3 linked regions of the Prolixibacter sp. NT017 genome follow. The protein of the gene in region 1 interacts with the protein of each later gene in a pairwise test. Links are inferred from orthologs where the notes say so. Each region holds a gene or a part of one and is shown in the gene's direction. Other genes may lie near its edges.

Region 1 (3,059 bases):
TTCTGGGACAGAATTTTGCGAAAGCGTTTGATGTTCAGTTCACCAGTAAAGAAGGAAAGCTCGATTATGTGTGGGCGACGTCATGGGGGGTTTCTACCCGTTTGATGGGCGCACTGATCATGGCTCACTCCGACAACAACGGTTTGGTATTGCCTCCGAAGCTGGCTCCATTCCAGGTGGTGATTGTTCCTATTTACAGGAAAACAGAACAGTTGGCTGAAGTATCGGAGAAGGTAGATGAAATTATTACCAAACTTCAGGCACGCGGCATTAGCGTTAAGTATGATAATCGCGATACACAGCGCCCGGGATGGAAATTTGCCGAGTATGAATTGAAAGGTGTTCCGGTTCGCCTGGCTATTGGTCCCCGTGATTTGGAGAACGGAACCGTCGAGGTAGCTCGTCGCGATACGCTGGAGAAATCGGTTCAGTCGCTCGAGGATATTGACCAGTATGTGGACGACCTGTTGGTTGAAATCCAGAATAACATCTACCGGAAAGCCTGGAAATTCCGTGAAGAAAGTACTGTGAAGGTAGACACCTACGAGGAGTTCAAAGAAGTACTGAACACCAAAGGCGGTTTTATTCTGGCGCACTGGGACGGTACTTCGGAGACGGAGACCCGGATTAAAGAGGAGACCAAAGCAACGATTCGGTGCATCCCGTTCGAGGGTGAGGAGGAAGAAGGCGTTTGCATGGTAACCGGTAAACCTTCGAAGAGAAGAGTCTTGTTTGCACTGGCTTATTAAGTTAGTCGCACAATCATATTAAAAAGAGGGAGTTGCTTCGGCAATTCCCTCTTTTTATGTACGTTTTTTCCCTCCGGTTGAGAAATAATGAGATTCATCACCTTCACCACTTTACAGTGATTTTCTGCACTTCTCTCTCGGCAAAAATCGCTATATTCGGACTCTTAAATCTGCAAATTTGATGATAAAAATGGAAAACCAGGTTGTCGACCGTTTTATCGGTTATGTAAAGATAAATACTCAGTCCGATTCCAAGACCGGATTGACGCCCAGTACACCCGGGCAAATTACGTTTGCACAGAAGTTGGCCGAAGAATTGAAAAGCATTGGGCTGGAAGATGTGGAGCTGGATGACAATGGCTACGTAATGGCAACGCTTCCGTCGAATATCGATAAGGAAGTGCCAACAGTAGGTTTCATTGCGCACATGGATACCAGTCCCGATTTCTCAGGAAAAAATGTGAATCCGCAATTTGTTGAGAATTACGACGGAGGAGACATTGTCCTGAACAAGGACGAAAAGATTATTATGTCGCCTGATAAATTCCCCGGCCTGAAGAAGTATCTGGGTCAACGGTTGATTGTAACCGATGGCAAAACATTGCTGGGAGCCGATGATAAAGCCGGTTTGGCCGAGATTGTTACCACGATGGAATATCTGGTAAATCATCCCGAAATCAAGCACGGAAAAGTGCGGGTTGGTTTTACGCCGGATGAGGAAATTGGTCAGGGAGCTGATTATTTCAATGTGGAAAAATTCGGTGCCGATTTTGCCTATACCATGGACGGAGGAGAGCTGGGGGAGTTGCAATATGAGAATTTCAACGCGGCTTTTGCCAAAGTGATTGTTCACGGAATCAGTGTGCATCCCGGTTCGGCCAAGCACAAGATGAAGAACTCAATGCGTATTGCGAGCCAGTTTATCAGTATGCTGCCGCGCCATGAAACGCCGGAACATACCGAAGGTTACGAAGGCTTCTATCACCTGTTGTCGATTAACGGAAGCGTAGAGCGAACAGAGCTCGAGTATATCATCCGTGATTTCAAGAAAGATCGTTTCGAAGATCGCAAAACCGAGATGGAACACATCGTTCGCAAGGTGAATGCAGAATTCGGTGAAGGAACCGTTGAGCTGGAATTGAAAGACCAGTATTACAACATGCGTGAAAGAGTCGAGCCGGTTCTGCATATTGTCGATATGGCTGAAGAGGCGATGAAAGAAGTAGGAGTGGAACCGAAGATTGAGCCGATTCGCGGTGGAACAGACGGTGCTCGCCTTTCATTTATGGGACTACCTTGTCCTAATATCTTTGGCGGCGGACATAACTTCCACGGTAAGTTTGAATTTATTCCGACCCAGTCGATGGAAAAGGCCTGTCACGTGATTCTGAAAATCGTTGAGAAAATTTCAGCGATGGAAAAGTAACTTTACGTTAAGCATAAAAAATACAAGCAGTCTCTGAACGGGGCTGCTTTCTTTTTTGTTAGCATGGTATAGAGAATAAAGAAAGGAACAACAAAATGACAGATAGAACATTCAGGGCTTACCGGGTATCGGAGGAGAATGGTGAGTTTGTCCGAAATCTGGTAAATCGCTCCATCAGTGAGTTACCGGAAGGAGAAGTACTCGTCCGCGTAAAGTATGCCGGACTTAACTACAAGGACGCGCTTTCGGCATCGGGCAATCGCGGAGTAACCAAGAATTATCCGCATACGCCGGGAATCGATGCAGCCGGAGTAGTGGAAGAGAGTTCGTCGCCGTTGTTCAAACCAGGCGATGAAGTGACGGTCACTTCTTACGATTTGGGAATGAACACCGATGGCGCTTTCGCGGAATACATTCGCGTGCCGGCCAACTGGATTGTGCCATTACCCGAAGGATTGTCACTTGCCGAAAGCATGATGCTGGGTACTTCGGGGTTGACGGCTGCCCTTTCGGTGAAAAGGTTATTGGACGCCGGCCAGAAACCATCGCAGGGGCCGGTTGTAGTGACCGGTGCTGCCGGCGGAGTGGGAAGTCTGGCAGTAAAAATCCTGTTAAAAGAAGGTTTTGAAGTCATCGCTGCCACCTCGAATCTGGACGACAGCCGGGAAGTGATTGAAAAGCTTGGAGCGCATCAGCACATTGATAAATCGGAAACAGATGACCAGTCCGGGCGGCCGCTCCTTCGTCCGAAATGGGCCGGTGCGGTTGATGTGGTCGGTGGAAATACGCTGGCTACGTTGCTGAAAGCCTGTAAATACAGCGGGAACGTAACGACCTGTGGAAATATCGGTTCCGGTGAGTTGAACACAACGGTTTATCCCTTC
Region 2 (3,002 bases), 490 kb from region 1 along the record:
TCTTTCATTTGCTGAATTTGCCATCGGGGTTGGACTTCTGAGCGGAAGATTTCTCCGCTTTTTCTCCTGGCTGGCGCTTATCTTTATGAGCTTTTTCACGCCGCTGACCCTTTATCTGGCGTTAACCAACCCGGTAACCGATTGCGGCTGCTTCGGCGACGCACTCGTGATAACCAACTGGCAAACGTTTTATAAAAATATTATCCTTATCACCCTGGCGATTATTCTCTTCGACGGAAGGCGGAAAGCTGACCACCCGGTAAAAAGAAAACCGGGCCGGGTAATTTTCTCCGGGCTTATCCTTACTTATATCGTTTTGGTCACCTGGTCGTACAATCACTTGCCGATTATCGATTTCAGACCGTACAAGGTGGGTGTAAATATTTCAAAAGCCATGGAAATTCCGCCGGATGCGCCGCACGATGTTTACGAAAACAACTTCTACTACAAGAATAAGAAGACCGGTGAAGTCAAAAAGTTCTCGGAGAAAAATATTCCGTGGCGCGATTCACTTACGTGGGAATTTCAATCAATGGACCAACCGGTTCTGGTGAAAAGAGGATACGTTCCGCCCATTCACGACTTTTCGATTCAAACACCACAGGGCGACGACGTAACCGATTACTTTCTGAAAGACGACAACTACACTTTTATGCTGGTAGCATACGACCTGCAAAAATCGTCGACCAAAAATCAGGAACGCATCAATGTATTGGCGAAATGGGCAGAAGCAAAAGGATACAACTTTATTTGCCTTACCGCTTCGCTGGAAAGCGAACAACAGGCTTTTATCGGAAAAACCCAGGCTCCCTATCCGTTCCTCTCAACCGATGAAATTACCCTCAAAACCATGATTCGTTCCAACCCGGGACTCATCCTGACGTACAAAGGAACCATTCTGGGCAAGTGGCATTACAACGACATCCCCGATTCTGTTGCCTTCAGGAAAGATATTCTACCGGAAATGAATAAAAAGTTAAATAAGAACTAAGCCGTTTCAGGTATTTTCAACTTCGACGGGATGTTTTTATCTTTGTCGTCAGTTTAATAAACTGAATAGCAACCATTCATCATTTTAAATAAAACCACAATGAGAAAGAAGATTGTAGCCGGAAACTGGAAATGTAATACCAACCTGCAAGAAGGTGTTGAACTGGCCAAAGCCGTTAACGAACTGGTCGTTAGCAAAGGCGATAAAGATGTAGTAGTTGTATTGGGAACTCCCTTTACCCATCTTACCAAAGTTGTTGAAAGTGTTGATGCCAGCCGCGTTGGCGTTTCTGCACAAAACTGCGCAGCCGAAGCCAAAGGTGCCTTCACGGGAGAGGTTTCTGCAGAAATGGTAAAATCAACCGGTGCAACTTACGTGATTCTCGGACACTCCGAGCGTCGTGAATATTACAACGAAACCAGTGAAATTCTCAACAAAAAAGTAGCGCTGACACTGGAAAATGGTTTGACTCCGATTTATTGCTGCGGTGAGCCGCTGGAAATCCGCGAAGCTGAAAAGGAGAACGATTTCGTGAAAAAACAGCTGGATGAAACCGTCTTCCAACTTCCGGTTGACGAATTCAAAAAACTGGTTATCGCTTACGAACCTATCTGGGCTATCGGTACCGGAAAAACGGCTTCAACCGAGCAGGCACAGGATATGCTGGCTTATATTCGCAGCCTTATTGCTGACAAATTCGGTAAAGATGTTGCTGAAGAAATTTCTATCCTTTACGGTGGTTCATGCAAAGCAAGCAACGCTCCTGAACTCTTCTCTCAGCCTGACATCGACGGTGGTTTGATTGGCGGTGCTTCGCTGAAAGCTGAAGAATTCCTCGGAATTATCAATGCATATTAAGAAATAACAGCTGCGATAATTGTCGTAACTGATTTTTCTTCAGGATATAACGGTGATTGAAACATATGTTTCGGTCGCCTTTTTTATTTTATGAGCATTTTGGCTAATGAATTGTTATTATTCAACGAATAGCTATTAAATTGCATCTAAGTAGATATATGAGCTTATGAGCAAACCTGTTTTCATACCAACATTTATTCGTCTGCTTCTGTTCTCGGTTATTCTTTTTCTGCCAGATATAGCTAATTCACAACAACTGAAAGGAAAAATCACCGACGAGAAAGGAGCGCCTATTCCCTATGCTACCGTTTTTATCAAGGAGCTTTCGCAGGGAACGACCAGCAATGTCAATGGGAAATACGGCATCGATGTGCCGGAAGGAACCTATACCGTTATATACCGAAGCCTGGGATATGCGCCACAAAATATCAAAGTGAAGGTCAACACGAAGCCGGTTACAAAAGATATCACCATGGTCGACCAGGTTCATCAACTCCGAGAAATCAGGGTTTATGGTAATGGCGAAGACCCGGCTTATTCGATTATGCGACATGTTATCGGGCTGTCCAACTTCCACAAAAACCAGGTCGAATCGTACAAAGCCGATGTTTACCTGAGAGGTACTGTCCATTTTCAAAAGGTATCGCGAATTATCCGTAATCAACTGCGCAAACAAAAAGTGGAAGTGAAGTCGGGCGACACGTTCGTCGACGAAACATACAGCACCATTACCTTCGATGCACCCGACCATTACAAACAGGTGATTAAGTCGGTCAACTCGACCTTTCCGGACATTGTCGATTTTCCGGTCATGAAATTTTTTGCTGCCAGCCTGTACGATGACAATATCGATATCCTGATTTCGCCATTGGGACGCAACGCCTTTAACCACTACAAATACGTTTACGAAGGATTTAGTTACGAAGGCGATTATACCATCGACAAAATTAAAGTCATTCCGCGCCGGCGTAGTAAGCAACTTTTTTCAGGGTACATCTACATCATCGATGGCTTGTGGTGCCTTCACAGCGCCGATTTGAATTTCGATACGCCTTTCGGTGAAGTGAATGTCCGTCAGGTTTTCGACGAGGTAAAACCGGGTGTATGGATGCCGGTAGGTCACAATTATGCTTTCGAAGGCGGCGTTTTGGGT
Region 3 (3,006 bases), 1.7 Mb from region 1 along the record:
TCACCGTTGGCTTGGGACTGGTAAACTGGTAATAAAAGATATAGAAACATCATAGACTCTGGGCCGGATTGCTTCCGGCCCATTTTTTTTCTGCTGCTTTTTCAGTTAAATTTGTACAAACCTCGGTCCATGACAAGAAAATACCTGATAGTCACAATAGCAGCGTTGTTGTTTTCACCGGTCGTTTTTGCGCAACAAAACGATACGGTCACGATTGTACCGGCTAAGTCTCGGCACGCTGTCTCCATTAATGATTTTATGGGAAACCAGGATGAGTACAAAAGTTTCTGGGACCGTAATTTTTCCGGTCACTGGAGCGGTTTCCACCTGGGGATTAACTCCTTTCTGCAAAAGGATTATTCAGCTTATCCTCCCTCACAGGATGGATTTATGAATTTGAAAATCTGGCGTTCGTTTTCCTACCAGGTTAACTTTTGGCAGAAGAGTATCGGTTTGCAGCGCTATCACGATGCCATTGGTCTGGTAACCGGCCTGGGATTGTGCTTCGACGATTATCGTTTCAATCCGGAGGTGACCATCGAAGCGGACGATAATGGCATAATCCACCCGGTTTATCCCGACTACGAAGAGATGAAGAAATCCAAACTCAGCACATTTTACGGCAGAATTCCGCTATTGTTGGAATTTCAGATTCCCGTGGGGCATTTCCAGCGACGGTTCTTCATATCAGGAGGTGTGGTTTTCGGTTACAAACTGGGAAGTCACACGAAAATCAAGTACCACCAGGCAGGCATTAGCGAAAAGGTGAAGTTCCGCGACGAGTTGTACCTGAACGATTATCGCTACAGCTACACGGTGCGTATGGGATATAAATGGTTTAACGTATTTGCAGAGTACTCTCCTGTTCCTTTTTTCAAAGAAGGTCACGGCCCGGTGCTCTATCCGTTTACGGCGGGCATCACCCTGGTTAGTTTTTAGTTCGGTTTAGCCGAATAATTCGACCATAATCCTGTGATTCCTTCTTTTTTCATTCCCTGAATTTGACTTAATTGCGTTCCGGAAAAAATAAATCGAATCAATAAAGCTATGCAACTTTTACTCATCAGTAACTCGACGATGGCGGGAGAGCCATACCTCGATTACCCCAAACATGAAATCAAAAAATTTCTTGGCGATAAACCCGTAAAAGCACTCTTCATTCCTTACGCAGCGGTAACGTTTTCATTCGATGATTACGAAGCGAAAGTAGAGCAGCGTTTTGCTGAAATCGGGCACCACGTGCGTGGAATCCATCATTACGACGATCCGGTAAAAGCGGTTGAAGAGGCCGAGGCCATTGTGGTGGGGGGCGGAAACACCTGGCAATTAGTGCGGATGCTGCACGACAACAACCTGATGAAGCCGATTGCCAAACGAGTGGCCAATGGTATGCCTTACATTGGCTGGAGTGCCGGTTCCAATGTGGCTTGTCCCACCCTGCGCACCACCAACGATATGCCCATCATCGATCCTCTGGGATTTGACTGCCTGAAGTTGGTTCCGTTCCAGATCAATCCTCATTACCAGGATAAGAATCCGGATGGACATGCCGGTGAAACCCGCGAGCAACGCGTCGAAGAATTTTTGGAAATCAATCCCGATACCTATGTGGTGGGCTTACGCGAAGGAACCATGCTGAAATACGACGATGGGAAGCTTTCGCTGATTGGAAACCTCAAGGCACGGATTTTCAAAAAGGACCAAAAGCCACTGGAATTAAGTAGTGAAGACAATTTCAACTTCCTGCTAAAGAATTAATTCTGCATGTCGGTAACGTGTGAATGAACCTGTTAACGGGGCACTTTCACCCGTTTCCGGCAGGTTCTTTTTTATTCCCGGTACCGGTACCGGGGATTTCAACTTGTTGGTTCGCCTGCAATAATTACCGAGCCTAGAACCCCGGTGCGTAACGAACGGGTTTTCATCCGGCTGCGTACTTCAATTCTGTATTCGCCGGCGGTAAGCGCTTCCGGAATTAGGAAAAGCAACTGGGAGAAGCTGTTTCGGTAAAGCGTTTCCACCTGATAGCTATGATTGTCTTCACCGATGAAAAAAATACCTTCGTCCCGGGCGTCGGCATCGAATTGCAGGTACCGTCCCCCGATAATCGCCGGTCCGCCCGTGGTGGCTTTCCCGTTGACGATGCCGCTGCTTGCGTCGGTAAATTGCTCGGGTTCGGGGCCTGGATGACCGGGGGAGACCTTGTGGGTATGTACTTTTTTAGGTACCTCTTTCAGTTGGCTTCCCGGCCTGATTTTTACGTTAATGGTATGGCGTTGGTTTGAGAAGATATCTGCAGGTCCGTCAAAGTTGCCCTTTATGCTGCACTGTGCATGAAAAAGGGGAGTAGATACAACCCCTCCTTCGGCCAGTACATTCTCCACTTCTTCCATAAAAAGTGCAAGTACTGCCTGAATAGCGCCCGGAGAAATACCGGAATGCCGCTGAATCATATTTCTCTCGATGTCTTCCAGGTTATACTTCCGGCGATTTTTGATGAGAGCCCTGAAGGTTTCCTTTCCTGTTATTACCGGATTCGGATATAAAGCATACGTAATGGCCATCGTTTCTCCTTCTATCTAATTAGTTCATATTATATATATAATATTAATCAAATTAAATATATAATACAAATAGAATCATATATATAATATGAATAGAATAATAACTATAATGCAAACCAATATAACAGAAGGTAATATTGTGAGGGATGACAATATGCCTGAAAAGGAAAGCCCGGGGTAGAAAAGCTTCCACTCCGGGCCTTGAACAGGTTATGGCATTGATAAGAGCAACATCAGCCGCCCCAATGCAGCATTTATCAGCTAAAACTCCTTTTGGTTTTATTCATCTTTCAACACCTCTACCGGATTCCGGTTGGCGGCTTTGTAGCTTTGCCAGCTAACGGCGGCCACGGCAATAACGAGGGTGAACAGAGCTGCCGAAGCAAAAATCCACCAGCTTAAGGCGGTTTTCCATGCGAAATTTTCGAGCCATTTATGCATC

Evidence for each region.
Region 2: the proteins of pepT (region 1) and tpiA interact in binary tests that used the Escherichia coli proteins (3 or more experiments, as listed by UniProt). The link is inferred for Prolixibacter sp. NT017 from one-to-one orthologs.
Region 3: the proteins of pepT (region 1) and pepE interact in binary tests that used the Escherichia coli proteins (3 or more experiments, as listed by UniProt). The link is inferred for Prolixibacter sp. NT017 from one-to-one orthologs.

What each region holds. Positions count from the first base shown.
Region 1 is NZ_BLAV01000001.1:2,642,751-2,645,809, reverse strand. The notes cover bases 156-3,052. They hold pepT (peptidase T), read left to right. Parts: upstream 156-930; coding sequence 931-2,175; downstream 2,176-3,052. Other genes in these bases: GJU87_RS10835 (YhdH/YhfP family quinone oxidoreductase), read left to right, coding at 2,271-3,052; proS (proline--tRNA ligase), read left to right, coding at 156-749. Outside these bases: more of proS, read left to right, coding at 1-155; more of GJU87_RS10835, read left to right, coding at 3,053-3,059. UniProt on the Escherichia coli protein: Cleaves the N-terminal amino acid of tripeptides.
Region 2 is NZ_BLAV01000001.1:3,130,038-3,133,039, forward strand. The notes cover bases 130-2,969. They hold tpiA (triose-phosphate isomerase), read left to right. Parts: upstream 130-1,090; coding sequence 1,091-1,849; downstream 1,850-2,969. Other genes in these bases: GJU87_RS12930 (BT_3928 family protein), read left to right, coding at 130-991; GJU87_RS12940 (DUF5686 and carboxypeptidase regulatory-like domain-containing protein), read left to right, coding at 2,016-2,969. Also shown: more of GJU87_RS12930, read left to right, coding at 1-129; more of GJU87_RS12940, read left to right, coding at 2,970-3,002. UniProt on the Escherichia coli protein: Involved in the gluconeogenesis. Catalyzes stereospecifically the conversion of dihydroxyacetone phosphate (DHAP) to D-glyceraldehyde-3-phosphate (G3P).
Region 3 is NZ_BLAV01000001.1:4,322,011-4,325,016, reverse strand. Bases 59-2,902 are described here. They hold pepE (dipeptidase PepE), read left to right. Parts: upstream 59-1,047; coding sequence 1,048-1,758; downstream 1,759-2,902. Other genes in these bases: GJU87_RS17965 (ABC transporter permease), read right to left, coding at 2,844-2,902; GJU87_RS17970 (DNA-binding domain-containing protein), read right to left, coding at 1,857-2,564; GJU87_RS17980 (outer membrane beta-barrel protein), read left to right, coding at 130-939. Outside these bases: GJU87_RS17985 (outer membrane beta-barrel protein), read left to right, coding at 1-32; more of GJU87_RS17965, read right to left, coding at 2,903-3,006. UniProt on the Escherichia coli protein: Hydrolyzes dipeptides containing N-terminal aspartate residues. May play a role in allowing the cell to use peptide aspartate to spare carbon otherwise required for the synthesis of the aspartate family of amino acids.